Regions from separate parts of the Bradyrhizobium sp. LB11.1 genome, predicted to be linked through region 2. Evidence: predicted binding sites of a transcription regulator. Region 2 holds the regulator's gene; the other holds the start of a gene.
The links. The regulator PhoB, encoded in region 2, activates phosphate uptake and scavenging genes when phosphate is short. The targets are predictions, from matches to a motif close to TGTCATNNANCTGTCAT.

Region 1: the regulator PhoB is predicted to act here: its motif matches at 3,276-3,292, upstream of ABIA96_RS28590 (Orn/Lys/Arg family decarboxylase).

Annotation. Positions count from the first base shown of each region.
Region 1 is NZ_JBEPTH010000013.1:146,917-162,758, forward strand. Features, by position in the region: gene ABIA96_RS28565 (YeiH family protein) at 1-679, opposite strand, end outside; gene ABIA96_RS28570 (hypothetical protein) at 791-1,009, opposite strand; gene ABIA96_RS28575 (hypothetical protein) at 1,347-1,496, shown strand; gene ald (alanine dehydrogenase) at 1,502-2,617, opposite strand; gene ABIA96_RS28585 (Lrp/AsnC family transcriptional regulator) at 2,751-3,230, shown strand; gene ABIA96_RS28590 (Orn/Lys/Arg family decarboxylase) at 3,338-5,695, shown strand; gene ABIA96_RS28595 (GNAT family N-acetyltransferase) at 5,702-6,265, shown strand; gene ABIA96_RS28600 (hypothetical protein) at 6,269-6,481, opposite strand; gene ABIA96_RS28605 (hydroxyacid dehydrogenase) at 6,701-7,750, opposite strand; gene ABIA96_RS28610 (decarboxylase) at 7,992-8,558, shown strand; gene ABIA96_RS28615 (thiamine pyrophosphate-dependent enzyme) at 8,567-9,163, shown strand; gene ABIA96_RS28620 (DUF1236 domain-containing protein) at 9,240-9,623, opposite strand; gene ABIA96_RS28625 (2-hydroxy-3-oxopropionate reductase) at 9,738-10,625, opposite strand; gene hyi (hydroxypyruvate isomerase) at 10,831-11,616, opposite strand; gene gcl (glyoxylate carboligase) at 11,628-13,418, opposite strand; gene ABIA96_RS28640 (adenine deaminase C-terminal domain-containing protein) at 13,571-15,373, opposite strand; gene ABIA96_RS28645 (NYN domain-containing protein) at 15,459-15,842, opposite strand, start outside.
Region 2 is NZ_JBEPTH010000002.1:500,746-516,587, reverse strand. Features, by position in the region: gene ABIA96_RS06350 (OmpA family protein) at 1-1,272, shown strand, start outside; gene ABIA96_RS06345 (hypothetical protein) at 1,275-1,577, shown strand; gene ABIA96_RS06340 (putative bifunctional lysylphosphatidylglycerol flippase/synthetase) at 2,027-3,085, shown strand; gene ABIA96_RS06335 (ATP-binding protein) at 3,120-4,412, shown strand; gene pstS (phosphate ABC transporter substrate-binding protein PstS) at 4,563-5,576, shown strand; gene pstC (phosphate ABC transporter permease subunit PstC) at 5,744-6,733, shown strand; gene pstA (phosphate ABC transporter permease PstA) at 6,735-7,580, shown strand; gene pstB (phosphate ABC transporter ATP-binding protein PstB) at 7,577-8,398, shown strand; gene phoU (phosphate signaling complex protein PhoU) at 8,410-9,126, shown strand; gene phoB (phosphate regulon transcriptional regulator PhoB) at 9,149-9,865, shown strand; gene ABIA96_RS06300 (GcrA family cell cycle regulator) at 9,985-10,497, opposite strand; gene ABIA96_RS06295 (aspartate aminotransferase family protein) at 10,950-12,152, shown strand; gene argF (ornithine carbamoyltransferase) at 12,152-13,075, shown strand; gene ABIA96_RS06285 (Hsp33 family molecular chaperone) at 13,246-14,265, shown strand; gene apaG (Co2+/Mg2+ efflux facilitator ApaG/CorD) at 14,383-14,787, opposite strand; gene ABIA96_RS06275 (OpgC domain-containing protein) at 14,957-15,842, shown strand, end outside.

The DNA.
Region 1 (15,842 bases), on a different contig from region 2:
AGACCAGGCCCGCCGGCACCGTCGCCGCGAGCACCTGCGGCACGGCATAGACGGTAAGGCCCGCGAGGATGCCGTATTGCGTGGCAGTGAGTTGCAACAGCGGGATCAGCAGCGGCAGGCCCAGCACCATCATCACGCCGAGGATGGCGGTGAACGAGATCGAGGATGCGATCTCGTCGCTGTTGGCGCCGATGATCGGCGCCACCGCCGCGATCGCGGAATTGCCGCAGATCGAGTTGCCGCAGGCGATCAGGATCGACAGCCGCGTCGACAGCCCGAGCAGACGGCTGAGACCGAAGGAGATCGAGAGCGCGATCACGACGACGGCCGCGATCGATGCCAGCAGCGCGATGCCCGAGGCCGCGATGGCGGCAAAGCTGATGGAGGCCCCGAGCAGCATCACCGCGACCTCGAGGAGTTGTTTGGCGCTGAAGGCGATACCGGCCTGCCAGCGCGGCGCCGGCTTCCAGAAGCTGCGTAGCGCCATGCCGAGCAGAATCGCCATCACCAGCGCTTCGACATAGGGGTGCTCGAACACGCCCAACTCCGCCCGCTCGAGCAGAGCCGAGACCCCGGCGACGGCGATGCAGAGGATAACCCCGGGAATCAGCGCAACGATGCGGCTAACGGCAGTGGCTGGCTTGGCGTCGGCCGGATTGGATGCTTGATTCTGCGACACAAATCTCTCCCTAGAGAGAAAGATTTATACGCAGGGTCGTTCGAATGGGGAATAAGTTTTCGGCATATCAGGGTCGAGAGAAGTTCTATCCTTGGCCCGGAATAATCAACCTCAGAAAAGCATATTTTTGGCGACCGAAGCCACGTGGCTGAAGCTGTCATACACGCCCGGCTCGAAGAACGCCGCACGTGCCAGCACGATCGCCGCGACCAACGACCAGAACAGACCGGTGCCGGCCCGCAGCAGCATCTTTGACGCACGCGACCGCGGCTGGGTGTCCGTTGCGGATACCAGTTGCTCGCCGAAAGGCTCAAATCCAGTACGTTCCATAGCCGTCAATCCATCAGTTCCTGACAGAAATGTCGTTGTTTCGGCCCAAAACAGCAATGGAAGCGATTGGCGTTTTTGGCTCCGGTGGGGGAAACTCCTTCCGCAGAGAGAGCTCGGGGCAATAGTTTTGTTCTTTTGGCCGGTTTGGCGGCCCGAAGCCGGCTAAAGGGCCAGATAGCGGTGGCCGATCGCGCACCTTCGGTGATCGGATCGGCATAGCCCTACGCTGGCCGCGCCCTGCGCTGCGCGCTGGATCGAGCACAACGTCGCCGCCATCGATGTCCGCCCGGACGCGCTCGACGACAATGTCCGCAAGGTCGATGCCGAGCCCGAGGCCATGATCTGGACCCATCCGGGCAAGAGCACCTACTACCACAACGGCAGTGGCCGCGTGTTTTCGGCGATGCCTTGGCGGTTCGTGGACTACTGGCGCATGACGCATGATCCGGATACGCGGCAATATAGCCTGACGAAGGCGTCGGTTTAGCGACTCTACGCCGCGAGCCCGCTCCCGACAGGCGCGAAGTCCAGCCCGAGGCTCTCCGCCACCGCCTTGTTGGTGATCCGGCCACGATGGACGTTCAGACCGTTGCGCAGATGCGGATTCTCCAGCACTGCGGCAAAACCCTTGTTCGCGAGCATCAGGCCAAACGGCAGCGTCGCGTTGTTCAACGCCTGGCTCGATGTCACCGGCACGGCGCCCGGCATGTTGGCCACGCAATAATGCACGACGCCGTCGACCTCGTAGGTTGGCTCCGCGTGCGTGGTCGCATGCGAAGTCTCGAAGCAACCGCCCTGGTCGATCGCGACGTCGACCAGCACCGCACCCGGCCGCATCGCTTTGAGCATCGCGCGGGTGACGAGCTTTGGCGCGCTGGCGCCCGGCACCAACACGGCGCCGATCACGACATCAGCATTGAACACCTCGTCCTCGACCGACTCGATGGTCGAGAAGCGCGTGCGCACACGTCCGGCGAAGAGATCATCGAGCTCTCGCAGGCGCGGAATCGAACGATCGATCACGGTGACCTCCGCGCCGAGGCCTGCGGCCATGCGCGCGGCCTGCGTTCCCACCACACCGCCACCAAGCATGACAACGCGCGCCGGCTGCACGCCGGGCACGCCGCCGAGCAGCAGGCCACGACCGCCGGCCGATCGCTTGAGCGCGGCGCCGGCGGCCTCGATGGCGAGGCGGCCGGCGACTTCGCTCATCGGCGCAAGCAGGGGGAGGTGACCGGCCGCGTCGGTGACGGTTTCATAGGCGATCGCAGTGCAACCGGAGGCGAGCAAGCCCTTGGCTTGTTCGGGATCCGGCGCAAGATGGAGGTAAGTAAACAGGATTTGGCTTTCACGAAGCTGGGCCCACTCGCCCTTCTGTGGCTCCTTCACCTTCACGACCATGTCGGACTTCGCGAAGATGTCGCGCGCACTCGCGGTAATGGAGGCTCCTGCCCGCTGATAAACCTCGTCGGATGCGCCGATGCCGCTGCCGGCCCCGGTCTCGACCGTGACCTGATGCCCGGCCGCGACATATTCGCGGACGGCGCCCGGGGTGAGCCCGACGCGATATTCCTGGACCTTGATCTCCTTGGGCACACCGACACGCATCCTGGGCTCCTTTTGATTCACGCTGTGATCGTAGCGACGAGGCCGGTTTGGTTTCGTGCAAATTTCCGCTAGCTTTGGCCCTCCCGCGCCGGTTTCGGTCGCGGAAGTGTCCTTTCACGCTGGAAACGAAACCTTGGCCCTCGACCGGAAAGATCTCGCCATCCTCGCGGAACTCACGACCAATGCGCGGGCCAGCCACACCGAGCTTGCTAACAAGGTTGGCCTCTCCAGCACGGCGTTGGCACGGCGGCAGAAGACGCTGGAAGACGACGGCTATATCCAGGCCTATCAGGCCGCGCTCGATCTGGCACAGTTCGGCCTAACCACCACGGTGCTCGTGCGCATCGCGCTGGAGAGCCAGAGCGACGAAGCGCTGAAGGCGTTCGAGGCGGAGGTGGTGAAGTGCCCCTCGGTTGTGCGCTGCTTCCTGATGTCGGGCACCGACGACTACATCCTGATCGTGCTCGCCCGCGACATCCAGGATTTCGAGCGCATCCACCGCACCGAGCTGTCGCGCCTGCCGCGCGTGTCGCGGGTACAATCGAGCTTCGCGCTGCGCGACGTCGTCAATCGCGCGGTGCCGACCGTGGTGTTCGGCGAGACGAAGCGGTAGCGGCTCCTCTCTCCGCCAACGCGGCGGAAAGCTATCCCAGACCGCCGTCATAGAACTGTCATCGAATGTGCCGAGACCTGTTTGTCTCTGCACATTCGGGATACATCATGGACTATTTCAAGCGCTTCAACTTCCTGTTCGCCGCACCTGTGTTCGATGCCGATGACCTCGAGGGCATCCGCTTCAACCAGATCATCGAGGAGATCCAGCGTTCCGGCTTCGAGGTCGTCAGGGCCCGCAAACTGGAGGACGCCGAGATCGCGGTGCAGACCGATGCCGCGATCGGCTGCATGGTGGTGGACTGGGGCAAAAAGGGGCTTGAGGGCAAGACCTCCGCTTTGATCAACCTGATGCGGCGCCGCGGCCTCGACTTCCCGATCATCCTGTTAATCCGGCGCAAGCGGTTCGAGGATCTGCCGGTCGAGGTGCTCGACTTCATCGATGGCTATGTCTTCCTGTCCGAGGAGACGCCGACCTTCATCGCCAAGAATTTGATCAGTCGGCTCAAGCAATACGCCGAGACGCTGAAGACGCCGTTCTTCGGCGCGCTGGTCGATTACGCCGAGGAAGGCAACCAACTCTGGACCTGTCCCGGTCACAATGGCGGCGTGTTCTACAACCGCAGCCCGATCGGCCGGGTCTTCGTCGAGCATCTCGGCGAATCCGTGTTCCGCGACGACCTCGACAATTCCGTGCTCGACCTCGGCGATCTCCTCACCCATGAGGGCCCGGCGCTGAGGGCGCAGAAGGAAGCCGCGCAGATCTTTGGCGCTGAGAAGACCTATTTCGTCCTCAACGGAACCTCGACATCGAACAAGGTCGCGCTCGGCGCGCTCGTCACCGACGGCGACCTCGTGCTATTCGACCGCAACAACCACAAAGCTGCCCATCACGGCGCGCTGATGATCAACGGCGGCGTCCCGGTCTATGTCCCGACCATCCGCAACGCCTGGGGCCTGATCGGCCCGATGCGCTGGGACATGCTGGACGAAAAGGCCCTGCGCGAGGCGATCCGCAATCACCCGCTGATCACGGACAAGGACGCCTGGCGCAAGGAGCGGCCGTTCCGCGTCGCCGTGGTCGAGCAATGCACCTATGACGGTACGATCCACAATGCCGAGATGATCCTGAAGCATATCGGCCATCTCTGCGAATACATCCTGTTCGACGAGGCCTGGGCCGGCTTCATGAAGTTCCACCCGCTCTACGCCGGCCGTTTCGCCATGGGGCTTGCCAACCTCCCGCCGGAAGCGCCGGGTATCATCGCGACGCAGTCGACCCACAAGCAGCTTGCGAGCTTCTCGCAGGCCTCGCAGATTCACATCAAGGATCGTCACATCCGCGGCCAGAAGCGCCGTGTCGAACACCGCCGCTTCAACGAAAGCTTTATGCAGCACGCCTCGACCTCGCCGTTTTATCCGCTGTTCGCCTCGCTCGACGTCGGCGCACAGATGATGAAGGGCCGCTCCGGCGAAGTCCTGTGGGACGACACCATCCGCCTCGGCATCGAGCTGCGCAAAAAGATCCGCGCCATGCGCCGGGAGTTCGAGGAGAAGGAACAGAACGCGGACCGGCGCTGGTTCTTCGAGCCGTTCGTGCCGGATCGCGTCGCCATCCCCGACGTCAGCCGCCCCGGCGCCGCGCATAACGTCGCCTGGGAGACGCTGTCGACCGATGAGCTCGCGACCAATCCCGCGCTCTGGCACCTTTCACCCGCGAGCGACTGGCACGGCTTCCCCGGCATGGCCGAGGGCTTCGCCATGACCGATCCGAACAAGCTGACCCTGCTTACGCCCGGCTTCGACCGCATCACTGGCGCCTATGCCGATCACGGCATCCCTGCCCCAGTCGTCGCGCAGTACTTGCGCGAAAACCGCATTGTGCCCGAGAAGAACGACCTCAACTCCCTGCTCTTCCTGCTCACACCTGGCGTCGAGGCCAGCAAGGCCGGCACGCTGATCTCCGGCCTCGTCGCCTTCAAGAGACTGCACGACGACAATGCCCTGCTCGCCGACGCGATTCCGGAATTCTATCAGCGGCGGCAGACGCGCTATGCCGGCGTGCGGCTGCGCGATCTCTGCAGCGAGATGCACCGCTTCTTCCGCGCCGCCGATGTCAGCGCGCTCCAGGCGCGGCAATTCATGCCCGAGCATATGCCTGAGATTGCCATGTCGCCGCGCGATGCCGCGCGCTTCCTGTTCAAGAACGACGTCGACTATCTGCCGATCGAGGCGATCGCGGGCCGCATCGCCACCACGCCCTTCGTGGTCTATCCACCCGGTATCGCCACCATCGTCCCCGGCGAGCGGCTGACGGAACGGGCCAAGCCCATGGTGGATTATCTCAAGATGTTCGAGACCTGCTTCAATACATTTCCAGGCTTCGATGTGGAAATCCAGGGCGTCTACAAGGAGGTCGATGCGCGGGGGCACATCGGGCTCTATACGTACGTCGTTGCCGAGTAGGTGCCGATGAACGAAACAGCTGCGCGCGCCGATGACGAGCCGGTGCTGATCCGGCCGTCACGCGAGAGCGATATCGAGGCGATGCTCGCGATCTACCGTCATCACGTCCGCACTGGCGTGCCGCGCGATGTCGAGGGAACCGGCGCGCCGGAGCCGGACGATCTGCGCGACCGGCGCAAAAATTTGAAGCAGACCCGCCTGCCGCATCTGGTCGCGACCTATCGCGGCGAGGTGATCGGCTATGCCTACGCTGTGCTGTTTCGCAAGCGCCCGGCCTATCGCTACACAGCCAAGCACTCGATCTACGTCCACCATGAGCATCTCGGCCGCGGGGTCGGACGGCTGCTGCTTCAGGAGTTGATCGACGCGTGTGCCGCGGCCGGCTTCCGCCAGATGATCGGCTATATCGATGCCGACAACGCCGCGTCTCTGGCGCTGCACGAGAAGTTTGGATTTTCGCGCGTCGGCCTGCTCTGCGGCGTTGCCTATCGGCACGGCCGCTGGTCGGATACCGCCATGGTGCAACGTTCGCTCGGCGCCGGAGCGACCACGCCAGCGCCCGGCCGTTAAACCTTACGAGGGAAAGTCAGCCGATCTGACCTGAATGCGGTCGGCGTGCAGCGACCAGTGATGCAACGCCTGGTCCTTGCAAAACCTCGCCTTCGCCCGCTCCCTGGCTTCGTCCTCGTCGGCGGCGTCGATCTCGAGTGCGCCCTGGCAAACCTCGATCTGCCGGCCGTACTGGCCAAGCACGTCCTTCATGAATCTGACGACATAAGTTGACATGGGACCTCCTGGCTGCCCCGGCGGCACTCTAATCCCATTTTGTCCGGACGCGGGAGGGGGATTTTGAGGCGGATCAAAGTCAAGAGGTCGCAATTGCTCCGCATCGTCATTCCGGGCGCGTAGCACGAGCCCGGAACTCATCAGGCAGCAGGGGGCAGTCGCTGAATAGATTCCGGGCTCGCGACTTCGTCGCGCCCCGGAATGACAAGATGGCTGTCCCTACCCCGGCATCACGCCAAAGGCCTGCTTGAAGCGCTCGGCATAGACCGGCCAGACCTCGGGGTTGATGATGCGCGGCGGACGCCTGCCGTCGAGCGTCTCCAGCACCTGCTCGGCAGCGATGCGGCCCATGTTCTGGCGCGCTTCGATGGTGACGCCGGCGGTATGCGGACTCGCGAGCACGTTGTCGAACTGGAGCAGCGGATGCTCCGGCGGAGGCGGCTCCTTGGACCAGACGTCGAGGCCAGCACCAGCGATGCGCTTGTCGCGCAACGCCCCAAGCAAAGCGTCCTCGTCATGGATGAAACCACGCGCGGTAGTGATGAAATAGGCGTGCGGCTGCATCAGGCCGAACTCGCGCACGCTGATCATGTTGCGGCTGCGCTTGTCGAGCGGACAGGAGATCGAGACGAAATCGGCGCGGCGCAGCAGCTCATCGAGCTCGACCTTCTCGCCACCGCGCTCGGCCATGACTTCGGCTGTGAGATTGGGATCGTAGGCCAGCACCTTCATGCCGAGCAGGCCCTTGCACAGCGCGGCGATACGGCGGCCGACGTTGCCGAGCCCGATGATGCCGACGGTCTTGTGCTCGACTTCGTTGCCGACGAGCTCGTTGCGGTTGACGTTGGACTCTCGGCGGAGCTTGCGGTCAGACTGGATGATGCGCTTGGACAAGGTCAGCATCATCGCAAGCGCATGCTCGGCCACCGAATGCGCGTTGCCGCCCGACTGGTTCACGACCAGCACGCCCGCATCCGTGCAGGCCTCGACGTCGACGGGGTCGAAGCCGGCGCCGTTGCTGGAGACCAGCAGCAGCTTCGGCGTGCGCTTCAGGAAGGCGGCGTCGACATGGAAATGCGGCGCGAGCTCGTCGCGGGCCGCGCCGATCTGGTAGACATGCGCCGCGCTCAGGATCGGGGCGTAAAAATCCGCGGGGCTCTCGTTTTCGATCCGGTCGAGCCGGACGTCCGGCCGCGCCTTCAGGATGTCGATATAGATCGGATTGGCCAGATATTTGACGTAGAAGACGCGCTTGCTGTTGACCGACATCAGGACCCTTCCGGCTCTCTCAAGGAGACCCGCAAGGTCAGCGCAATGCGCGCTCCGTCCATGCGTCCCTCCCGTTTTCTCATTCTCCCGCTTATGGCATGGCGGCACCGGCCACGGCAGGTCGTCTGGCGCAGATCACGGTGCCGACGCCGACATGTTGACAATCCCGCCCGCTCCGTCAAGTTCGGCGGACCGCCGCGACGGACAAAGAAGAAACATGCGCGGCTGAAGGGAGAAAGCGATGGCGATTGCGGAGCAGCAGACCTCGTCCCAGGCGGGACCGGGGTCCGGCGACAGAAGCTGGCATAGCGTCGTCCTGCAAACCCTGAAGCGGAACGAGATCAGCCTCATTCCCTACGTACCCGACCGCGTGCTGACGCCGCTGATCAAGAATCTGCACGCCGATCCCTTCTTCACGACCTTTGCCACCGCCCGCGAGGAAGAGGCCGTCGGCATCGTCTCGGGCGCCTGGATGGGTGGTCGGCGCGGCGCGGTGCTGATGCAGACATCGGGCTTTGCAACGCTCGCCAACACGCTCGCCTCGCTCGCGGTCCCCTACCAGATCCCGCTGATCATGTTCGTCTCCGAACGCGGCACGCTGGGTGAGTTCAATTACGGCCAGTCGCTGGTCTGCCGCACCATGCGCCCGGTGCTGGATTCGCTGGCGCTGGAGCACCACACCATCACCCGGCTCGACGAGCTCGAGTTCATCGCCGACCGCTCGATCAAGCAGGCCGTCACGACGCAGGCGCCGGTGGCGCTGATCCTCAACCCGCTGCTCACCGGCGGCAAGACTTTTGACAAGTGAGCCCCGCCATGGATACGCGCAACACCAAGGTGATGAACCGGTTCGATGTGACGAAGCGCCTGATTGCGAAGCTCAAGCATGAAGAAGCGGTCGTTGGTGGCATCGGCAACACTAATTTCGACCTCTGGGCCGCCGGCCATCGCCCGCAGAATTTCTACATGCTCGGCAGCATGGGTCTCGCCTTCCCGATCGCACTTGGCGTGGCGCTGGCTCAGCCCGACCGCCGCGTCTTTGCGCTCGAAGGCGATGGCTCGCTATTGATGCAGCTCGGCGCGCTCTCGACGATCGCCGCGCTGAAGCCGAAGAACCTGATCATGATCGTGATGGACAACGGCATCTACCAGATCACCGGCGCGCAACCGACGCCCGCCGCCGGTGTCGCCGATCTCGTCGCGATCGCCTTGGCCTCAGGACTCACCAACAGCGCCTGGGCCGCGGACGAGGAGGATTTCGAACGGCTGGTCGACGAGGCCATGTCGGCTGACGAGCCCAGTTTGATCGCGTTGCGCATCGACGACAAGCCCGGCGTCGGCACCACCCGCAGGGATCCCGTGCAGATCCGGGAGCGCTTCATGCACGGCCTCGGCGTGCGCGAGCCGCTTTAGGCCTTCGCCATTTGACGACAGAGCCCCGCGTAGCGTCGCTCCGCGGGGCCCGATAATCCAGTCACTTATGCGCCGATCAGTCGATGATCTTGACGACGCGGCGCGTGCGCGGCTCGACGATCACGCGGCGATCGTTCACGACCGCATAGCGATACTCGGTGTAGTTCGGCACCGGGCGCAGCACCACCGTCGGGGGCAGCGGCTCGCCCACAACGACGCGTTCCTGAACCACGACGGAATCATCGCGCGGGATGCCGCCGAGGATCGCATTCGGAATTTCGAGGCCAGCGCCGACCGCCGCACCGACGGTGCCGCCCACCATCGCCCCGACCGGACCGCCGATATCGCCGCCCGCGCGTGCGCCGTTCCTGGCGCCCTGTTCGGTCGTCGACTGGGCAAAGGCTGCGCTCGACGCCAGCAGCGACGCGGCAACCAACGAAATCGCAAGACGGGTCTTCATGTCCACACTCTCCAGTGTTTGTTGATGCGCCTTCAACCGCGGGGCTGGAGCATTGTTCCGGTTCCCCCGAGGCGAAAGACGCGTCAAATTCGGAGAGTGTTACGGCGTAACAGTTCAGGCCGCGGCGATCTCGTGGCCCGCCATCAGTTCCAGCGCCCGCACCATCGCCGAATGATCCCAGCCCTTGCCGCCATGCGCGGTGCAGGATGAAAACAATTGCTGCGCCACCGCCGTGCTCGGCAGCGACAGGCCGAGCGCGCGCGCCCCCTCGAGAGCAAGATTGAGATCCTTCTGGTGCAGCTCGATGCGGAAGCCCGGATCGAAATTGCGCTTCACCATGCGTTCGCCATGCACTTCGAGAATCCGCGACGAGGCAAAGCCGCCCATCAGCGCCTTGCGCACCAGCGCGGGATCGGCACCGGCCTTGGACGCGAACAGCAGCGCCTCGCTCACCGCCTCGATCGTCAGCGCGACAATGATCTGGTTGGCGACCTTCGTGGTCTGGCCATCGCCATTAGCGCCGACATGCGTAACGTTCTTGCCCATCCTGTCGAAGATCGGCTTCATGGTGCCAAAGGCCCGCTCCGGCCCGCCGACCATGATGGTGAGGCTCGCGGCCTTGGCACCGACCTCGCCGCCCGACACCGGTGCGTCGAGATAGTCCGCTCCCAGCGCCTCGATCTTCTTCGCGAACTCCTTGGTTGCCAGCGGCGAGATCGAACTCATGTCGACCACGATCTTGCCCTTGGAGATACCGCCCGCCACGCCGTCCTTGCCGAACAGTACGGCTTCGACATGCGGCGTATCTGGCACCATGATGATGACGGCATCCGCCTCCTCCGCCACTTCCTTCGCAGACTTGCAGGCGATACCGCCGGCCGCGATCAACTCGGGCGCGACCGGCGCCACATCATGCAGGAGAACGCGATGGCCCGCCGCCAGGAGATGGCCGGCCATCGGCCGTCCCATGGTGCCAAGTCCGATGAAGCCGATGTCGATCATGTCTGATTTTCTTTCAGATGATTGGCGAAATTTTATCAACGCGCTCGGTGCACCTCTCCCGCTTGCGGGAGAGGTCGGCACGGAGTGCCGGGTGAGGGTTCTATCCGCCCGGGGATTTTCTACGCACGAGTCCCATTGCGGAGACACCCTCACCCCCGCCCTCTCCCGCAAGCGGGAGAGGGAGCGCACCGCCTCAGTGTCTTCCTCACGTCTCAAACGTCTGGGCGGCGTGCCAGGACAGGCCTTCCAGCGTCGTGGTGCGCGGCTTGTATTCGCAGCCGATCCAGCCGCGATAGCCGATCGCGTCGAGATGGCGGAACAGGAAGGGATAGTTGATCTCGCCGGTGCCGGGCTCGTTGCGGCCGGGATTGTCGGCGAGCTGGATGTGCGCGATCTGCGGCAGATATTCCTGCATGGTGCGGGCGAGATCGCCCTCCATGATCTGCATGTGATAGATGTCGTACTGGACGAACAAATTGTTCGACCGCACCTCGGAGATCAGCTGCACCGCCTGCTCGGTGCCGTTGAGGAAGAAGCCGGGAATGTCGAGCGTATTGATCGGCTCGACCAGCAGCTTGATGTTCTCCCGCGCCAGCGTCGAGGCGGCAAAGCGCAGGTTGCCGACCAGCGTCTCCTGAAGCTCGCGCGGATCGGCATCCACCGGCGCGATGCCGACAAGGCAGTTCAACTGCGCGCAATCGAGCGCCTTGGCGTAGTCGATGGCGCGGAACACGCCGTCGCGGAATTCGGCCACACGATCGGGCATGATCGCGATGCCGCGCTCGCCGCCGGCCCAGTTGCCGGCGGGCAGATTGTGCAGCACCTGGGTCAGCCCGTGAGCCTCGAGCTGTTCGCGCAAAAGTGCCTTGTCGAACTCATAGGGGAAGAGATATTCGACCCCGGCAAAACCCGCCGCCTTCGCAGCAGTGAAGCGGTCGATAAACGGCATCTCGTTGAAGAGCATGGTGAGGTTGGCGGCGAATTTCGGCATGATGCTGTCCCTTATTCTGCCGGCTGCAACACGCCGGGCCTGATGGTCCCGACCTCGTCGAGCGGCAGGTCCAGCACCTCCTCGAACTCGACGATGTTGTCGATCTCCGTCCCCATCGCGATGTTGGTGACGCGCTCGAGGATGAACTCGACCACCACGGGCACGCGATGCTTGGCCATCAATTCGCGCGCCGTGGCAAACGCTGTCTGCGTGTCCTTGGGGTCGGTGACGCGGATCGCCTTGCAACCAAGGCCTTCGGCGACCGCGACATGATCGACACCGTAACCATTGAGCTCCGGCGCGTTGACGTTCTCGAAAGAAAGCTGGACGTGATAGTCCATGTCAAAGCCACGCTGGGCCTGGCGGATCAGGCCGAGATAGGAATTGTTCACGACGACGTGGATGTAGGGCAGATTGAACTGCGCGCCGACCGCGAGCTCCTCGATCAGGAACTGGAAGTCGTAGTCGCCCGACAGCGCGACGATGTCGCGATCCGGACACGCCGCACGCACGCCAAGTGCTGCCGGCAGCGTCCACCCGAGCGGCCCCGCCTGCCCGGCATTGATCCAGTTGCGCGGCTTGTAGACGCCGAGGAACTGCGCACCGGCGATCTGCGACAGGCCGATCACGGTGACATAAGTCGTGTCGCGACCGAACGCCTTGTTCATTTCCTCGTAGACGCGCTGCGGCTTGATCGGCACGTTGTCGAAATGGCTCTTGCGCAGCATCGACTTCTTGCGGTCGCGGCAGGCCGCGGGCCACGCCTGGCGCTCGCGGAGCCTGCCGGACCGTCTCCACTCCCTGGCGACGGTGACGAAGAGCTCGAGCGCGGCCTTCGCGTCCGAGACGATACCGAGATCGGGATTGAACACGCGCCCGATCTGGGTAGGCTCGATGTCGACGTGCACGAAGGTGCGGCCCTTGGTGTAGGTCTCAACCGAGCCGGTGTGACGATTGGCCCAGCGATTGCCGATGCCGAGCACGAAGTCCGACTCCAGCATCGTGGCGTTGCCGTAGCGGTGGCTGGTCTGAAGGCCGACCATGCCGGCCATCAGCACGTGATCGTCGGGGATCGCGCCCCACCCCATCAGCGTCGGCACGACCGGCACGTTGGCGATCTCGGCGAACTCCACCAGCAGATCCGAGGCATCGGCATTGATGATGCCACCACCCGCCACGATCAGCGGCCGCTCGGCCGCGTTGAGCATCTCCAGCGCCTTCTCGACCTGCTTTCGCGACGCAGTCGGCTTGTAGACGGGCAACGGCTCATAGGTCTCGTCGTCGAACTCGATCTCGGCGAGCTGCACGTCGAGCGGCATGTCGATCAGCACGGGCCCCGGCCGGCCCGACCGCATCACATGAAACGCCTGGCTGAACACGCGCGGCACCAGCGCCGGCTCGCGCACGGTCACCGCCCATTTGGTCACCGGCTTTGCGATCGACTCGATGTCGACGGCCTGGAAATCCTCCTTGTAGAGCCGCGCCCGCGGCGCCTGGCCGGTAATGCAGAGGATCGGGATGGAATCGGCGATCGCCGAATAAAGCCCGGTGATCATGTCGGTGCCGGCCGGCCCGGACGTGCCGATGCAGACGCCGATATTGCCGGCCTTCGCCCGCGTGTAGCCCTCGGCCATATGCGAGGCGCCCTCGACATGGCGTGCCAGGATGTGGCGGATCGAGCCTCGCTTCTTCAGCGCCGAGTAAAGCGGATTGATCGCGGCTCCCGGAACGCCAAAGGCAGTCGAAATGCCTTCCTTCTCAAGGATGCGCACGGCCGCATCGATAGCTCGCATCTTCGCCATATCGGTCCTCGCTCGGTTTAATTCAGCGAGCGTGATCATCGGGTGCGGAGGATGCGATCTCAACGAAATCGATTTTATTTTCCACGATGCGGCAGCCGTGGAAAAATCAGGGTCCTCTCAAGCAGTTAGATCAAGAAATACATGAAAGCAGATCACTCGAACAGCAGCGCGAGCTCCATCTGCGGCACCAGCACGAGGCCCTTGTCGGTGATGCGAATTTCCGGAATGACCGATAGCGGAATCAAATTGAAGCCCATGTAGGGGATGGTGCAGCCGGCCTTCGCCCATTCCTTCTTCAGCACCTTGACCTCTTCGGCTACCTCGGTGACGCGCTTGTCCGACAGCAACCCCGCGATCGGCAGCGGGACAAGCGCTCTCACCTCCCCGTCGGCAACGACGCAGACGCCGCCCTGCTGCTCCTTGATGGCTGCGATCGCCACCTGCATATCAGGCTCGTTGGTTCCGGCGACGATGATGTTGTGGCTGTCATGCCCGACGCTGGAGGCAACCGCGCCGCGTTTCAGGCCAAAGTCCTTGAGCAGGCCATAGGCGACGTTGCCGGCCGATTTGCCGTGACGCTCGACCACGGTGACGAAGCACAGGCCGTAGCGCGCGAACAGCGCCGGCCAGTCCTTGGCCGGCTCGATCGCGACCTTTTCATGGATCAGCGTGATGCCTGGCAGTGCGGTCTTGATCGCGTTGACGATGCAGGCCTTCTTCGGGAGCTCCGGCGTCAGCTTGAGCCTCTCCGGCAGTTTTACCGTGACATAGGCCGTGTCAGGATATTGATAGCGCTGCGACAGCGCCCGATCGAGAAGCGGCGTGATCTTGCGGTTCTCGACGACCAGTTCGCCACCATACCAGGTTGATTGCGGCTTGAGCTGATCGTCCATCAGCACCAGATCGGCGCGACGGCCGCCACCGAGCCCGCCGATGTCGCCCTCCATGCCGAAGCGCGTGGCACCATGCAGCGAGCCCATCGACCAGGCCTGCTCCGGCGACATCCCCGCCTTCACCGCCTCACGCACCACCCAATCGAGGCCGAACAGCAGGAGGTCGTCGGCGTCACGGTCGTCGGTGCATACGGCGGTGCGCTTGTGCGACGCGCCAAGCTCGGTGATGGTGCGGATCGCCTGCGGCAGCGAATGCCAGGGCGTCGTCGGCGGCCCGCCGCGGAGGAAGATCCAAACACCGGCGTCGAGCAGATCGTCGGCGATGTCGCGATCGATCGCCTCATGCGTGTCGGTGACGCCGCTCGCCGCATAGGCCGCGACGAATTCGCGCCCGTAGACATGGCCGGAGACCGGCCGTCCGCGCTTCAAAGCGGCGGCAAGGATCGCATGGCTGCGTTCGTCGCCCATGGTGACCGGCACGAAATCCATCTTCTCGCCGAGCCCCACGGCTTCCGGCCAGCGATCGAACAGGCCGGCAATCTTGTCCGGCGTGAGGTCGCCGCCGGCGGTCTCCAGTGCGGCCGAGGTTGCCGGCACGGTCGACGGCACCGTCAAAAAGATCGAGAGCGGCGCTTCGCGCGCGTCTTCCAGCATCGCCTCGACGCCGGCGACGTCCATGACATTGCCGATCTCGTGGCTGTCGCAAAGGATCGTGGTGGTGCCGTTCAGCAGCGCGGCCTCCGCATAGGCGCAGGCCGTCACCATCGAGGATTCGATGTGGATGTGCGGATCGACCAGCCCCGGCGCGATGATAGCACCGGCGGCGTCATGGAGCGGCACGTCGCTCCATGCTTTCTTCGCTGCGCCGGCCGCTTTCACTGCGGCGATGCGGCCACCGGTGATCCAGACCTCCCGTCCCGGATGGATCCGCTCCGAATAGGTCGAGAGCACGCGTGCTCCCGTTATGACGAGGTCGGGCGCGACGCGCGCGGAGGCGACATCGGCGAGACGGCGCGTCATCGCGTGCAGCGGCGCGACGGTGAAGCGGGTGAGTTTGGACATCGGAACCCTCGCTTGGCTTTACGGCCGAGCGATGGTTACGCCATGCGCCAAGCCGGGCAAGCTCAAATATAACGGCACGCCCTGCTTACGCCTTAGGCGGCGAGCCGCCTGCCGTCCCTGACTTCGCGGGCCTGCGCGAGCTCCGCGTCCTCAGCGGTGGTGCGGCAGCCGGCTTGACCCGAATCCGCATGGACCGTCCTTTTGACTCATCGATCTCGAACGAATTTGTCTTTCGCACGAGGTCGCTCAGCTTGCGGAAGCCAAAAGTCCTCGGATCGAAATCGGAAGCCAAATTGGCGAGCTGCTGCCCGACCTCTCCAAGCGTAACCCAGCCATCTTCGCTCTCCATCTGGGTGATGACCTTCTTGATGATAGGCGTCGCGGCATCGTGCGGCTGAAGCGGCGTTGACCTCGACCCGGCGCCTTGGGTGTTCCCTGTGCCGGACAGCAGGTTCTCTGTGTAAACGAA
Region 2 (15,842 bases):
TCGGCTGCGCTCAAGGACACCGTCCTGGACAAGACCCGGATCGCCGTGGATGGCCGTGACGTCAGCCTGGCCGCGGATGCCTTCTCCGAGGAGGGGCGGCGGGACGCCGTGACAACCGTCGAGATGGTTCCCGGCGTGCGGCTGGTCGATGACCAGACCCGCCTTGCTCCGGAAGCAAAGCCCTTCGTCTGGAACGCCGAGCGTGACGTGGTGCGGGTGACGCTGTCGGGCTCCGCGCCGCTGCCGTCGATGAAGGCGCGCCTGGCGGAAGCCGCGCGCAAGGAGGTCAACGGGACCGAGGTCGCCGATCAGATGGGCCTGGCGCGCGGCGCGCCGGCGCGTTTCGAGGCGGCCGCGATGCTGCTGCTCGACCAGATCGGCAAGCTGAAGAACGGCAAGATCACGATCTCCGACACCAAGGTCAATCTGTCGGGCATGGCGCGTGACCTCGGCGGCCGCGAAGCGATTGCGGCTGCGCTGAAAAATCTGCCCGAAGGCTTTTCGATCGCCGCCAACGAGATCCAGGCACCGCCTTACATCTTCCAGGCCTACAAGGATCCTGTCGCCGCCACCGTGACGCTGACCGGCTACGTGCCCGACAATGACGTGCATGCGGCGATCGCAACCAGCGCGGCGCGAAAATTCTTCACCGAGAAGGTCGTCGACAATCTCAAGGCCAGCATCGGCGCGCCCGGCTCCTTCAACACCGCCGTGGTTGCAGCGCTCGGTGCGCTGTCACGGCTGTCGACCGGCACGCTCGTGGTGTCCGATCGCGAGGTGAAGCTGTCGGGCGATGCGCTGTACGAAGGTGCGGCCAACGACATCCGCGCCGGCCTTGGCAAGGACTTTCCAAAAACCTGGCTATACAAGCCTGAGATCACCGTGAAGCCCGCGGCGGGGCCGGTCGACGGCACCGTCTGCCAGCAATTGTTCTCGGAGCTTCTGGCCAAGGGCAAGATCCGCTTTGAATCCAAGCGCGCCGACATCGATCCCGACTCCGCCGGCATTCTCGATCATCTGATCGAGACGGCGCTGCGCTGCCCCACCACCAATATCGAGGTTGTGGGCCACACCGATGCCGACGGCGAAGATGCTTTCAACCAGGCGCTTTCCGAGAAGCGCGCGCAGGCGGTGATCGCCTATCTGGTCAAGGCCGGTTTACCGGCCGACCGCTTTACCGCGGTCGGTTACGGCAGCACGCAGCCGGTCGCGGGCAATGACAGCGATGCTGGCAAGGCGCAAAACCGCCGCATCGAATTTCTGGTGAGGTGACGATGCCCTATCTCGTCTCGTTCCATATGGGCTGGCTGATCGGCTCGGTGCTGCTCGGCTTCTGCATGGGTTGGATCTCGGTGGTCCAGCGCGGCAATGGCACCTCGAAAGTCACGGCGCGCTGGCTCGCCGCGCTGGTCGCGGGCCTGGTCGCGGCCTCCTTCGCGCATGTGGTCCCGGGCCGCATCGGCTATTGGCTCGACCTCGGCCTGATCATGTTCGCCTGCTACCTCGTCGGCTGCACCATCGGCGCATGGTTGCGCTATTGGGTGGTCTCGCGCAGCCAGCCTGCGGCCGCTCTGTGATGTTGCCTTGCACCCGACCACCGGGGCAGGCGGCTGGGCCGAGGGCTGTGGGCAGATCGGAAAACCGTGAAGGACAGCTCTGCTCGCCGCCTCTTTCAACAGGTGGATGCAATCCATAGATTGATTTCGACTTAAGGCGCAGCGGAACATTGTCCGGTCGGAATCATCAAAACTTCATGGCCCCTGCGCAGGATTGCCATGGAGATTCGTGTCAGCCCTGCCGCCGAAAGCGCCAAACCGTGCATCCTCAGCCCGCAAACCTGCCTAAAATATTGAAGCCACGTGATTTTGTTCACATTGGCGAATTCCACTCCGCCCCGAAACGCGCTAGTGGAGGGGCGGGGGGCATGCGCGAGGCCGGAGCCGGCGGTGAGGGTTCGTTGAGTGCCTGTGCGTCGTCCGCCTGTTCGCCGGCCACCCTGGCCGCTGAAGCGTTGTTCGAGGTCTAGATGCTGGAAGCCATACGCAGGGCGATGACGTTTCTGCGCCAGAAGCAAATCCTGCATAAGCTTGGAGTTGTGATCAGCGTCGCGGTCATCGGCATCGCTTGCTATGTGCTCTACCACATGCTGCGCGGCATCGACATGCTCGAGGTGATCGAAGCGATCAAGAGCACCGAGCCGCGCCAGATTGCGATGGCTGCGCTGTTCGTCGCCGCAGGCTATTTTACCCTGACCTTCTACGACCTGTTCGCCGTGCGCGCGATCGGCCACTCCCAGGTGCCCTATCGCATCAACGCGCTCGCGGCCTTCACCAGCTATTCGATCGGCCATAATGTCGGCGCCAGCGTCTTCACCGGCGGCGCGGTGCGCTATCGCATCTATTCGGCCCATGGGTTGAACGCGATCGACGTCGCAAAAATCTGCTTCCTCGCCGGCCTCACCTTCTGGCTCGGCAATGCCGCCGTGCTTGGCCTCGGCATTTCCTATCATCCGGAGGCGGCCTCCGCGATCGACCAACTGCCGCCCTGGCTGAACCGGATCGTCGCGATGATGATCATCGTGGGGTTGGTCGGCTATGTGGTCTGGGTCTGGACCCAGCCCAGGGTCGTCGGCCGCGGTCCCTGGACCGTGATGCTGCCGGGCGGTCCGCTGACGCTGCTCCAGATCGCGATCGGGATCATCGATCTCGCCTTCTGCGCGCTCGCGATGTATGTGCTGGTCCCCGACGAGCCCAATCTCGGCTTCGTCGTGGTCGCGGTCATCTTCGTCTCGGCGACGCTGCTCGGCTTCGCCAGCCATTCGCCCGGCGGGCTAGGGGTGTTCGACGCCGCCATGCTGGTCGGCCTCTGGCAGATGGACCGCGAGGAACTGCTCGGCGGTATGCTGCTGTTCCGGGTCCTCTATTATCTGTCGCCCTTCGTCATCTCTGTATTCTTGCTGACGTTTCGCGAGGTTATCATCGGCGCCAGATCCAAACGACTGCAGCAGGCGGCGCTCAAGCTCGACCCCGGCCCGGCGCCTAAAGCCGCCTATGTGAGAGAGCGCCGCGACAGCAGCGGCGCCTGACCGGCGTAAAGGCAACAAGGAGAAGCCAGTCCCGATGGCGATCGACGCTCCCTCGTCTCCCAGGGTGCAGCCCTGGTCCGACCGGCTGCGCCACTCGACCATCATCCTGATTGCCGCTGCGCTGGCGTTGTCGGTCGTGGTCTCGCTCGGCGAATTGTCGGTGATGCGGGCCGTGACGGTGTTCTTCTGCATCGCCGCTGCCGCGCTGATCCCCTGGCGGCTGCATGATACCGCTGCCTCGCGCGAGGACACCCGCCGCGTCAATCCGGTCGAGAGCGCCGCGGTGGCCGCCGTCGTCGCCGGCATGCCGGATCCGGCCGTGCTGCTCGATCGCGCCGGCCGCGTCATCCATCTCAATGCCGCCGCCGCCCAGCTCGCGCCGGCGCTGCGCAAGAACGAGCTTGCCCAGTTCGCGCTGCGTTCGCCGGAGATCATCACGGCGCTGCGCGAGTCCATTGCCACCACGGAGTCGCGGCGCGCAACCTATCTCGACCATGTGCCGGTCGACCGCTGGATGGAGCTGACAATCACGCCGGTTCCGGTGCCGACCAATTTCGGCGGCGCCGACAAATGCATGCTGATGACCTTCCACGATCAGACGCCCCTGCGCAGGGTCGAAGAAATGCGCGCCGACTTCGTCGCCAATGCCAGTCACGAATTGCGCACGCCGCTGGCCGCTCTCTCCGGTTTCATCGACACGCTGCAGGGCCAGGCCAAGGACGATCCCAAGGCGCGCGAGCGCTTCCTCGGCATCATGCACAACCAGGCGACCCGCATGGCGCGCCTGATCGACGATCTGCTGTCGCTGTCGCGGGTGGAACTGTCGGCCCATGTGCGGCCGGACACGCTGGTCGACCTGCTGCCGATCATCTTCCAGGTCGCCGATGGGCTCGAGCCGCTGGCCCGGGAACGTCAGGTCGAGGTCGAGACCCATCTGCCGGAAACGCCGGTGATGATCGCAGGCGACCGCGAGGAATTGCTCCGTCTGTTCGAGAATTTGATCGAGAACGCGCTCAAATACGGCGCCTCCGGCGGCCGCGTCATTGTGTCGCTGACAACGACCCCAGCGACTGATGGAACTCAGGAAATCCGGGTCATGGTGCGGGATTTCGGCCCCGGCATCGCGCCCGAGCACCTGCCGCGCCTGACCGAGCGCTTTTACCGGGTTGACGTCGGCGACAGCCGTTCCCAGGGCGGGACGGGGCTCGGATTATCGCTCGTGAAACATATTCTTAACCGTCACCGCGGCCGTCTTTTGATCGAAAGCGTGCCCAAGCAGGGCGCCACTTTCATCGCCTGTTTTCCCCAGGCCAAGACTTTAGTTTAGGGCTTAAAGACTAGCAATTTCAATTACTTATCGGTGTCATTCGACTGTCACGAAACCTTCGTAAAAGCACAGCCGACCGCTCCTAAAGGGGCGTCGCGGGGAGCGCGATCGGGCGCTGATGGCGCTTCGTTCCCCTGTATGGAGACCAGCATGAATTTCATCAAAACCATCGTCGCTGCCGGCTTGGTCGCCGCAACGACGACGTCAGCTTTCGCTGCCGACATCACCGGTGCCGGTTCGACCTTCATTTTCCCGGTCCTCTCCAAGTGGGCGGATACTTACAAGAAGGAATCGAACAACGGCGTGAACTACCAGTCGATCGGTTCCGGCGCCGGCATCAAGCAGATCCAGGCCAAGACCGTGACCTTCGGTGCGACCGACGCTCCGTTGAAGGCCGATCAGCTCCAGAAGGACGGCTTTGCCCAGTGGCCGATGGTCATGGGCGGTATCGTCCCGGTTGTGAATGTTGAAGGCGTGAAGGCCGGCGATCTCGTCCTCGACGGCGCCACCCTTGCCGACATCTTCATTGGCAAGATCACCAAGTGGGATGACGCAGCGATCAAGAAGCTGAACCCGAATGCCAAGCTGCCGTCGGAAGCGATCGCGGTCGTTCACCGCGCGGACGGTTCGGGCACCACCTTCAACTTCACCAACTATCTCTCCAAGACCAGCGCTGACTGGAAGAGCAAGGTCGGTGAAGGCACCGCCGTCGAGTGGCCGGTTGGCGTCGGCGCCAAGGGCAACGAAGGCGTTGCCGGCAATGTTGCCCAGACCAAGAATTCGATCGGCTATGTCGAATACGCCTATGCGAAGCAGAACAAGCTGACCTTCACCAAGATGGTCAACAAGGCCGGCAAGACTGTCGACCCGACCAACGACTCGTTCCAGGCCGCGGCTTCCAACGCCGACTGGACCAGCGCTCCGGGCTACTACCTGATCCTCACCGACCAGCCCGGCGACAAGTCCTGGCCCATCGTCGCGACGACCTTCGTGCTGATGCACAAGGAAGCCGTCGACAAGGCCTCCTCGCAGGAAGCCCTGAAGTTCTTCAAGTTCGCCTTCGAAAAGGGTGCGAAGTCTGCCGAGGAGCTCGACTACATCCCGATGCCCGACAACGTCGTGAAGTTGATCGAAAAGACCTGGTCGGCTGACATCAAGAGCTAAGCGCTCACATCTCGTGTCCCGGACGCGGTGCAGCACGTAGTGCTGCTCCGCTGAGCCGGGATCCACAAGAACCAGGCCCCGGATCAGCGTCGCAGCTGGCGCCGCATCCGGGGCATGAGACCAACAGAAAGCGTATATTCTTGGTACAGGGGATCGGCGTGGCAGAGATGGCCGTTCAAAGCGATGTAATCGACGACGCAGGACCATACGATCGCGCCAAGGCCTTGAGCGCGTTCAAGCTCGGCGACGTCACCTTCTACTGGATTACGCGGCTCAGCGCGATCTCGGTGCTTCTTATTCTCGGCGGCATCATCCTGTCGCTGATCGTCGGCGCCTTCCCGGCGATGAAGGAGTATGGCTTCGCGTTCCTGTGGACGCAGCGCTGGGCTCCGTCGGCCGATCCGCCCGTGCTCGGCGCGCTCGGACCGATGTACGGCACGCTCGTCACCTCCTTCATCGCGATGCTGATCGCCATTCCTGTCGGTCTCGGCATCGCCATCTTCCTGACCGAGCTCTGCCCGCAATGGGCGCGCCGCCCGATCGGCATGGCGATCGAGCTGCTGGCCGGCATTCCCTCGATCATTTACGGCATGTGGGGCTTCTTCGTGTTGGGCCCGTTCCTGGCCAACACCTTCCAGCCCTTCATGATCAAGATATTCGACGGCGTCCCGGTGCTGGGCGCGATCTTCGCGGGTCCCCCGTCTTATCTCAGCCTGTTCAACGCCGCGCTGATCCTCGCGATCATGGTGCTGCCCTTCATCACCTCGATCTCGGTCGACGTGTTCAAGACGGTGCCGCCGGTGCTGAAGGAAGCTGCCTACGGTGTCGGCTGCACCACCTGGGAAGTCGTGCGCAGCGTGGTGATCCCCTACACCCGCGTCGGCGTCATCGGCGGCGTCATGCTGGCGCTCGGCCGCGCGCTCGGCGAGACCATGGCGGTGACCTTCATCATCGGCAACTCGTTCCGCATCTCGTCGTCGATCTTCGCGCCGGGCACCACGATCTCGGCGGCGATCGCCAGCGAGTTCGCCGAAAGCGACGGCCTGCACCAGTCCGGCCTGATCCTGCTCGGTCTGCTGCTGTTCGTGCTGACGTTCTTCGTGCTCGCCGGCGCCCGGCTGATGCTGATGCGTCTGGAAAAGAAGGCGGGGAAGTAACATGAACCCGATTTACGCACGCCGCCGCCGCAAGGACGTCGTGGTCCGCGCGCTCTGCATCGGTGCCGCCGCGTTCGGCGTCACCTGGCTCGCGCTGATCCTGATGACGCTGCTCTATAACGGCCTGGCAGGCCTGAACCTGGAGCTCTTCGCCGCGGACACGCCGCCTCCGGGCTCGACCGAAGGCGGCCTGCGCAACGCCATCGTCGGCTCGGTGATCATGACCGTGATCGGCGTCGGCATCGGCGCGCCGCTCGGCCTGTTCGCCGGCACATATCTCGCCGAGTACGGCCGCAACGACAGGCTCACCTCGGTGATCCGTTTCATCAACGACATCCTGCTCTCGGCGCCCTCGATCATCATCGGCCTGTTCATCTATGGTGCGGTGGTGGTGCCGATGCGCGGCTTCTCGGCGATCGCAGGGGCGCTCGCGCTCGCGGTGATCGTGATCCCGGTGGTGCTGCGGACGACCGAGGACATGCTGCTGCTGGTGCCGAACGCATTGCGCGAGGCCGCGTCCGCGCTCGGCCTGCCGCGCTCGCTGGTGATCAAGCGCATCGCCTATCGCGCGGCGCGCTCGGGCCTCATCACCGGCGTCATGCTGGCCACCGCCCGCGTCGCCGGCGAGACCGCGCCGCTGCTGTTCACCGCACTGTCGAACCAGTTCTTCAGCCTGGGCCTGAACAAGACGATGGCCAACCTGCCGGTGACCATCAACAACTTCGTGCAGAGCCCATATGCCTACTGGAAGCAGTTGGCCTGGAGCGGCGCCCTGCTGATCACTTTGACCGTGCTTGCCCTGAACATTGGCGCGCGCATCCTGAGCGCCGAGAGGACTGCAAAATGAGCGAAATGTCTGTTTCCGTCAGTGCGCCCACCGTTCATCCCGGCTCGCAGCCGCTGCCCGACGCTCCGGCCAAGGTGACGGTTCGCAACCTCAACTTCTATTACGGCGAGCACCACGCGCTGAAGAACATCAATCTGGCGCTCGGCACCAACCGTGTCACGGCCTTCATCGGCCCGTCGGGCTGCGGCAAGTCGACCCTGCTGCGCATCTTCAACCGGATGTACGATCTCTATCCGGGCCAGCGCGTCACCGGTCAGCTGATGCTCGACCAGACCAACATTCTCGACCCCAAGCTCGACCTCAATCTGCTGCGCGCCCGCGTCGGTATGGTGTTCCAGAAGCCGACGCCGTTCCCGATGACGATCTACGAGAACATCGCCTTCGGCATCCGTCTCTATGAGAAGATCTCGAAGTCCGAGATGGACGACCGTGTCGAGAAGGCGCTGCGCGGCGGTGCTCTCTGGAACGAGGTCAAGGACAAGCTCAACGCCTCCGGCCTGTCGCTCTCCGGCGGCCAGCAGCAGCGCCTCTGCATTGCCCGCACCGTCGCGGTGCGGCCCGAGGTGATCCTGTTCGACGAGCCCTGCTCGGCGCTCGACCCGATCTCGACTGCCAAGGTCGAGGAGCTGATCCAGGAGCTGTCCGAGAACTACACGATCGCGATCGTGACCCACAACATGCAGCAGGCGGCGCGCGTTTCCGACAAGACCGCCTTCATGTATCTCGGCGAGCTGATCGAGTTCGACGACACCAGCAAGATCTTTACGTCGCCGACCGACCGGCGCACGCAGGATTACATCACCGGCCGGTTCGGCTGAGGAGACAGGACATGGGTTCTGAACATACCGCAAAAGCCTTCGACACCGACCTCCAGGAACTCACGCGCCTGGTCGCCGAGATGGGCGGCATCGCCGAGCGCATGATCGTCGATTCCGTCGACGCGCTGATCCGCCGCGACGTCGCGCTCGGCCAGCGCGTCGTCACCATCGACGCCGAGCTCGACGCGCTCCAGAAGAAGATCGAGGAGCGCGCCGTGCTTACCATCGCGCGTCGCCAGCCGATGGCGGTCGATCTGCGCGAGATCGTCGGCGCCATGCGCGTTGCGACCGATCTCGAGCGCATCGGCGACCTCGCCAAGAACATGGGCAAGCGCGTCGCGGCGCTGGAGACGGATTTCCATCCGCTCAAGCTGTTCCGTGGCCTCGAGCACATGACCGACCTCGTGCAGCAGCAGGTCAAGTCGGTGCTGGACGCCTATGCCGCGCACGACCTGCCGGCGGCGATGGCGGTGTGGAAGGGCGACGAGGAAGTCGACGCCATCTGCACCTCGCTGTTCCGCGAGCTCCTCACCTACATGATGGAGGATCCGCGCAACATCTCGTTCTGCATCCACCTGATGTTCTGCGCCAAGAACATCGAGCGGATCGGCGACCACGCCACCAACATTGCCGAGACCGTGTTCTACATGATCGAAGGCCAGGCCATCACCGATAAGCGGCCGAAGGGCGACATGACGACCTTCGCCACGACGGTCCCCAATACTTGAATCCTTAAGGAGCGACGACCCCATGGGCGCACGCATTATGGTGGTTGAAGACGAAGAAGCTCTGACCGAGCTTCTCCGCTACAACCTCGAAGGCGACGGCTATGACGTCGAGACGGTGATGCGCGGCGACGACGCCGACACCCGTCTCAAAGAGCACATCCCCGATCTGATCGTGCTCGACTGGATGCTGCCGGGTCTGTCCGGTATCGAACTCTGCCGTCGGCTGCGGACGCGGTCCGACACCAAGCAGCTGCCGATCATCATGCTCACCGCGCGCGGTGAGGAAAGCGAGCGGGTGCGGGGCCTGGCGACCGGTGCCGACGATTACATCGTCAAGCCATTCTCGGTGCCCGAGCTGCTCGCGCGCGTGAAGGGCCTGCTCCGGCGCGCTAGCCCTGAGCGGCTCGCAACCGTCCTGGCTTTCGGCGACATCGAGCTCGATCGCGAAAAGCGCCGCGTGGCGCGTTCGGGCCGACCGATCGATCTCGGCCCGACCGAATATCGCCTGCTGGAGTTTTTCCTGGAGCACCCCGGCCGCGTGTTCTCGCGCGAACAGTTACTCGACAGCGTCTGGGGCCGCGACATCTACATCGACGAGCGCACCGTCGACGTGCATATCGGCCGCCTGCGCAAGCTGCTCAATCTCGGCCGCGAGCAGGACCCGATCCGCACCGTCCGCGGCGCCGGATATGCGCTGGATGATCGGTTTGCCAAGGCGGAGCAGGCGCAAAGTTTGTGAGCTGATGTAGCGAGCTCTCGCTGCACATTCCGATGTCGTCGCGGCCTTCGCCGTGACGACATTGAACTTGTTGTAGGGCCGTCGGCGCGCGACGGCTCCAGCTTAATCGCAATACGAACTCAGCGCGGTCCCGGCTTCACCGGCGCGCGCCGACGATCCGACGCCGGCTGATACGCAACGCGCGAGTGCTGGGCGCAGTAGGGCAGGCCCGAAAGCGCCTTGCCGCCGCAGAAGAAGAAATCCGGGCTCGAGGGATCGCCGACCGGCCAGTGGCAGGTCGCCTCGTTCAATTCGAGCAGCGATAGCCGCTGGCTCATCGGCACCACATTGTCGTAGGTGACCGGCTCGGCCTCGACCTCGACCTCGAAGGCCTGCGCCAGCGCGGTGTTGCCCCGCGCGATCGGCCGGCTCACCCGCATCATGTGCTGCGCGGGACGCGCCTTGCGCGGCCGGGGAGCGGCCGACGACGGGCTCTTGGCGCGGCCGGACAGACCGAGCCTGTGCACCTTGCCGATTACGGCATTGCGGGTGACGTTGCCGAGCTCGGCCGCGATCTGGCTGGCCGAAAGTCCGGCCTCCCAGAGCTTTTTCAACTGCTCGACGCGATCGTCGGACCAGGTCAAAACCGTCATTGCACCCTTTCCTTCGCCGCGGGCCAACCATCCTGGGGCCGCACGGCGAATGCCTAAGCCTTAAAAACCCGTGCCGCCCGAATCCCTTAAGGCTCGCCGGGCGCAATGAGACGCCCGAACGTTAACGCCGGTACATGAGGACTTTTGGGATCAGAACCGCTGCACGAGATGTCGTATCTGACAAGCCAGACGCTACAATATGGCGTGACTCGCGCGCAAGAGTCCGCCGACTCGCTTCCACATGTTCCGTGGCGAAATCCCGCGAAATCGTCACCGCAAGACTACGGATTTAGCGTTTCGCGAGGCTTTCGGGCGGCATTGACACCCGTTTCACCAAGCCTAAGATAGTCATGCGTGCCGCCCTTAAAAGGCGGCACGTTTCGTTTTCCGGGCCGGTGAATGGTGCGTTGCGCAATGCACACCACGCCGTCCGCAACATTCAAGTGACCGTCATGACGAATAGCGCAGCCCCGCATTTGCTCCCCGTTTTCGCCAGATCCGACCTCGGTTTCGAGCGCGGCGAGGGCTGCTGGCTGATCGCGACCAATGGCGATCGCTATCTCGATTTCACCTCGGGCGTGGCGGTGAATGCGCTCGGCCATGCCCACCCCGCGCTGGTCAAGGCGTTGCAGGAGCAGGCGACCAAGCTCTGGCATATGTCGAACCTGTTTCAGAGCCCGGACGGCGAGAAGCTTGCCGCGCGCCTCTGCAACGAGAGCTTTGCGGACTTCGTGTTCTTCTGCAATTCCGGCGCCGAAGCGCTGGAGGGCGTGATCAAGCTGGTCCGCCATCATCACTTCTCCAAGGGGCATCCGGAGCGCTACCGCATCATCACTTTCGAAGGCGCCTTCCATGGCCGCACGCTGGCCACGCTGGCAGCGACGGGATCTGCAAAATATCTCGAAGGGTTTGGTCCGCCGATGGAAGGCTTCGACCAGGTGCCGCATGGCGATATCGAGGCCGTAAAGAAGGCGATCGGTCCGGAGACCGCCGGCATCCTGATCGAGCCGATCCAGGGCGAGGGCGGCGTGCGTTCGGCGACTCCTGCTTTCCTGAGGGCGTTGCGCCAGCTCTGCGATGAGAAGGGCCTGCTGCTCGCGTTCGACGAGGTGCAGACCGGCATGGGGCGCACCGGCGATCTCTTCGCCCATCGCCGCACCGGCGTCACACCCGACGTGATGTCGCTGGCGAAGGCGCTCGGCGGCGGCTTCCCGATCGGCGCGGTGCTGGCGACTGCGGACGCAGCCTCCGGCATGGGGCCCGGCTCGCACGGCTCGACCTTCGGCGGCAATCCGCTGGCGATCTCGGCCGCGAACGCCGTGCTCGACGTCATGCTCAAGCCCGGCTTCTTCGACCACGTGCAGAAGATGTCGCTGCTGCTCAAGCAGAAGCTCGCCTCCGTGATCGACCGTCATGGCGATGTCGTCAGCGAAGTCCGCGGCGAGGGGCTCCTGATTGGCATCAAGGCCGTGGTGCCCTCCGGCGACCTGGTCGCTGCGCTGCGCAACGAAAAATTGCTGACCGTCGGCGCCGGCGACAACGTGGTGCGTTTCCTGCCACCCTTGATCGTCAGCGAAGCCGAGATCGAAGACAGCGTCGGGCGGCTTGAACGTGCCTGCGTTGCGCTCTCCGGCAACAAGCGGGCGGCAAGCTGATGAGCAAGACGCCAAAGCACTTCCTGGATATCAACGAGCTGCCGCTGTCGGAGCTCAAGAGCATGCTCGCGGCCTCCTCCGCCATGAAGGCGAAGCAGAAGGCGCATCAGCCGGTCAAGCCGCTCGAAGGCAAGACGCTGGCGATGATCTTCGAGCGTCCGTCGACCCGTACGCGCGTGTCGTTCGACGTTGCCATGCGCCAGCTCGGCGGCGAGCCCATCATGCTCACCGGTGCCGAGATGCAGCTCGGCCGCGGCGAGACCATTGCTGATACCGCGCGCGTGCTGTCGCGCTATGTCGACGCCATCATGATCCGCATCCTCAATCACGAGGCCCTGCTGGAGCTTGCGGCGAACGCGACCGTGCCCGTGATCAACGGCCTGACGCGGCGCTCGCATCCGTGCCAGGTGATGGCCGATCTCTTGACTTACGAAGAGCATCGCGGCCCGATCGAAGGTCGCACTGTCGCCTGGACCGGCGACGACAACAATGTGCTGGCGTCCTGGGCTCATGCGGCCGAGCGCTTCAAGTTCAAGCTGAATGTCGCAACGCCGCTGGAACTCGCCCCCAAGAAGGTGATGCGCGACTTCATCAAGGCGACCGGCGCGTCGATCGTGCTCGGCACCGATGCGGAAGCCGCCGTGAAGGGTGCCGATTGCGTCGTCACCGACACCTGGGTGTCGATGGGCGACAAGGAAGGTGAGCACCGCCACAACGTGCTCAAGCCCTACCAGGTCAATTCCAAGCTGATGTCGCTGGCCAAGCCCGACGCGCTGTTCATGCACTGCCTGCCTGCCCATCGCGGCGAGGAGGTCACCGACGAGGTGATCGACGGTCCGCAATCGGTCGTGTTCGACGAGGCCGAAAACCGCCTGCACGCGCAGAAGGGCATTTTGGCCTGGTGCTTTGACGCGGTGAAGTAATCATCTTGTAGCCCGGATGGAGCGCAGCGTAATCCGGGGTTCTCAACGCGCGGAAGACCTCCCCGGATTGCGCTGCGCTCCATCCTGGCTACGCAGCCCGTCGTTCCGCGGACGACGGAATGCGGGCGTGCCTCTTTCATTTTACCTCGATCGACCCCAGATAATGCGCCATGGTTTCCCAATCCCCTGACATGAACACCGGGCTCGAGGGCCCGGTTCGTGCGCCGTCCGCGGTTCCCGTCGATGACGCCGTGCTGCCCTACGAGGTCGACGCGCTCGATGTGCGTGGGCGGCTGGTGCGGCTCGGTCCCGCGCTCGACGAGATCCTGACCAAGCACGATTACCCGGCACCCGTCGGCAAGCTGCTCGGCGAGGCTATCGTGCTGACGACGCTGCTCGGCTCGGCGCTGAAGTTCGAAGGCCGTTTTATTCTGCAGGCACAGACCGACGGGCCGGTGTCGTTTCTGGTGGTGGACTATCAGGCGCCGGATCGCCTGCGCGCCTATGCGCGCTTTGATGCCGAGCGCCTCGGTGATGCCAAGGATACTGGCATGCACTCCGGCGCGCTGCTCGGTCATGGTCATCTCGCCATGACCATCGACCAGGGGCCCGACATGAGCCGCTACCAGGGTCTGGTTGCGCTCGATGGCGGCAGCCTGGAAGACGCCGCCCACGAATATTTCCTGCGCTCCGAGCAGATCCCGACCCGCGTGCGCCTCGCGGTCGGCGAGGAGTGGCGCTCGAGCGACGGCGGCAAGCATCGCTGGCGTGCCGGCGGCATGCTGATGCAATTCCTGCCGAAGGCGCCGGAGCGGGCGCGGCAGGCGGATCTGCATCCCGGCGACGCGCCCGAAGGCGCCGAGGTGCACGCCATCGCTGAAGACGACGCGTGGGTCGAGGCGCGCTCGCTGATCGAAACCGTCGAGGACGTCGAGCTGATCGATCCCGATCTCTCCGGCGAGCGGCTGCTCTATCGCCTCTTCCACGAGCGCGGCGTGCGCGTGTTCAATCCGATGGTCCTGAAAGCGCAATGCTCCTGCTCGCGCGACGCGGTCGCGTCGATGCTGAAGAGCTTTTCGCCGGATGATCGCAGCGCGATGGTCAAGGACGACAAGGTCGTCGTGACCTGTGAGTTCTGCTCATCGGTGTACGAGTTCACGCCGGATGAAGCGGGCGTCGAAGACGCGTAACATCGTTCTCGTAGGGTGGGCAAAGCGTAGCGTACCCACCATTTTGTCAGTGAATTCGAGCGAGATCGCGGGCACGGCGCTTTGCGCCTTTGCCCACCCTACGGCACCTGCGCTCGCCTAATTCAACACCCGCTTATGATCCGGGCTGTCGAGCGAAAACGTCGGCACATCGATCTCGAAACGTTCGCCGCTTGCGCTGACCATCTGGTAGCGGCCGGTCATGAAGCCGGAGGCGGTCGATAGCGGCACGCCGGAGGTATATTCGAAGCGTTCGCCGGGGGCCAGAGTCGGCTGCTCGCCAACCACGCCTTCGCCCTTCACCTCCTGCTGCCGGCCGGAGGCGTCGGTGATGACCCAGTGCCGCGTCTTGAGCTGCACGGTCTCGTCGCCGGAATTGATGATGACGATGGTGTAGGACCAGAAAAAGCGCGAGCGGTCGGCCGACGACTGCTCCGGAACAAAGTTCGGCTCGACGGTCACTTCGATCTGGCGGGTCACGGCGCGGTACATGATTGCCATCATAGCGAAAACCCCGCCGGGAACCAAACGCCGCAGCGCCCTTTCGCGACATCGTCCCGCCAGAATTGGCGGGGAAGTACACCCGTATGTGATCCGGCCGCTTTGCGAGGCGGCGACCGGACCGGTACACTTCTTTGAACGTCGCGATTTGCGGAAGGGTTTATGGGCCCCGATGACCATTGCCGATCAAGTGACGGGATCGACGATTGCGGGAGCCGCGGGCGCCAAACCCGTGGCAGCGGAGCCGCGCGCGCCGGCCATCACGCTGCCTGCCATCGGCGAGCGCGAGCTCAGGCTCGACCTGTTTCGCGGCCTCGCGCTTTGGCTGATCTTCATCGACCATCTGCCGCCGAATTTGCTGACCTGGTTCACGATCCGCAATTACGGCTTCAGCGACGCCACCGAAATTTTCATCTTCATCTCCGGTTACACCGCCGCCTTTGTCTACGGTCGCGCGATGCTGGAAAACGGTTTCGTGATCGCCACCGCGCGCATCCTGCGCCGGGTCTGGCAGATCTATGTCGCCCACGTCTTCCTGTTCACGATCTTCCTCGCCGAGATATCCTACGTCGCGACCAGCTTCGAGAACCCACTCTATACCGAAGAGATGGGGATCATGGATTTTCTCAAGCAGCCCGACGTCACCATCGTGCAGGCGCTGCTGCTGCGTTTCCGTCCCGTCAACATGGATGTGCTGCCGCTCTACATCGTGCTGATGCTGGCGCTGCCTTTGATCCTGTGGTCGATGAAGTGGCGGCCCGACGTCACGCTCGCGCTCTCGGCCCTGCTCTATGCGGCGACCTGGGAATTCGACCTCTACTTCACCGCCTATCCGAACGGCTTCTGGGCGTTCAATCCTCTCGCCTGGCAATTGCTGTTCGTGTTCGGGGCATGGTGCGCGCTCGGAGGTGCGCGACGGATGTCGCGCATTCTGGCCTCGCCCGTGACGATGTGGATCTCGATCGCCTATATCGTGGCGGCATTCTATGTGACGCTGACCTGGTACGTGCCGCAGCTCTCGCAGTTCATGCCGAAGCGGCTCGAGCAGTGGATGTATC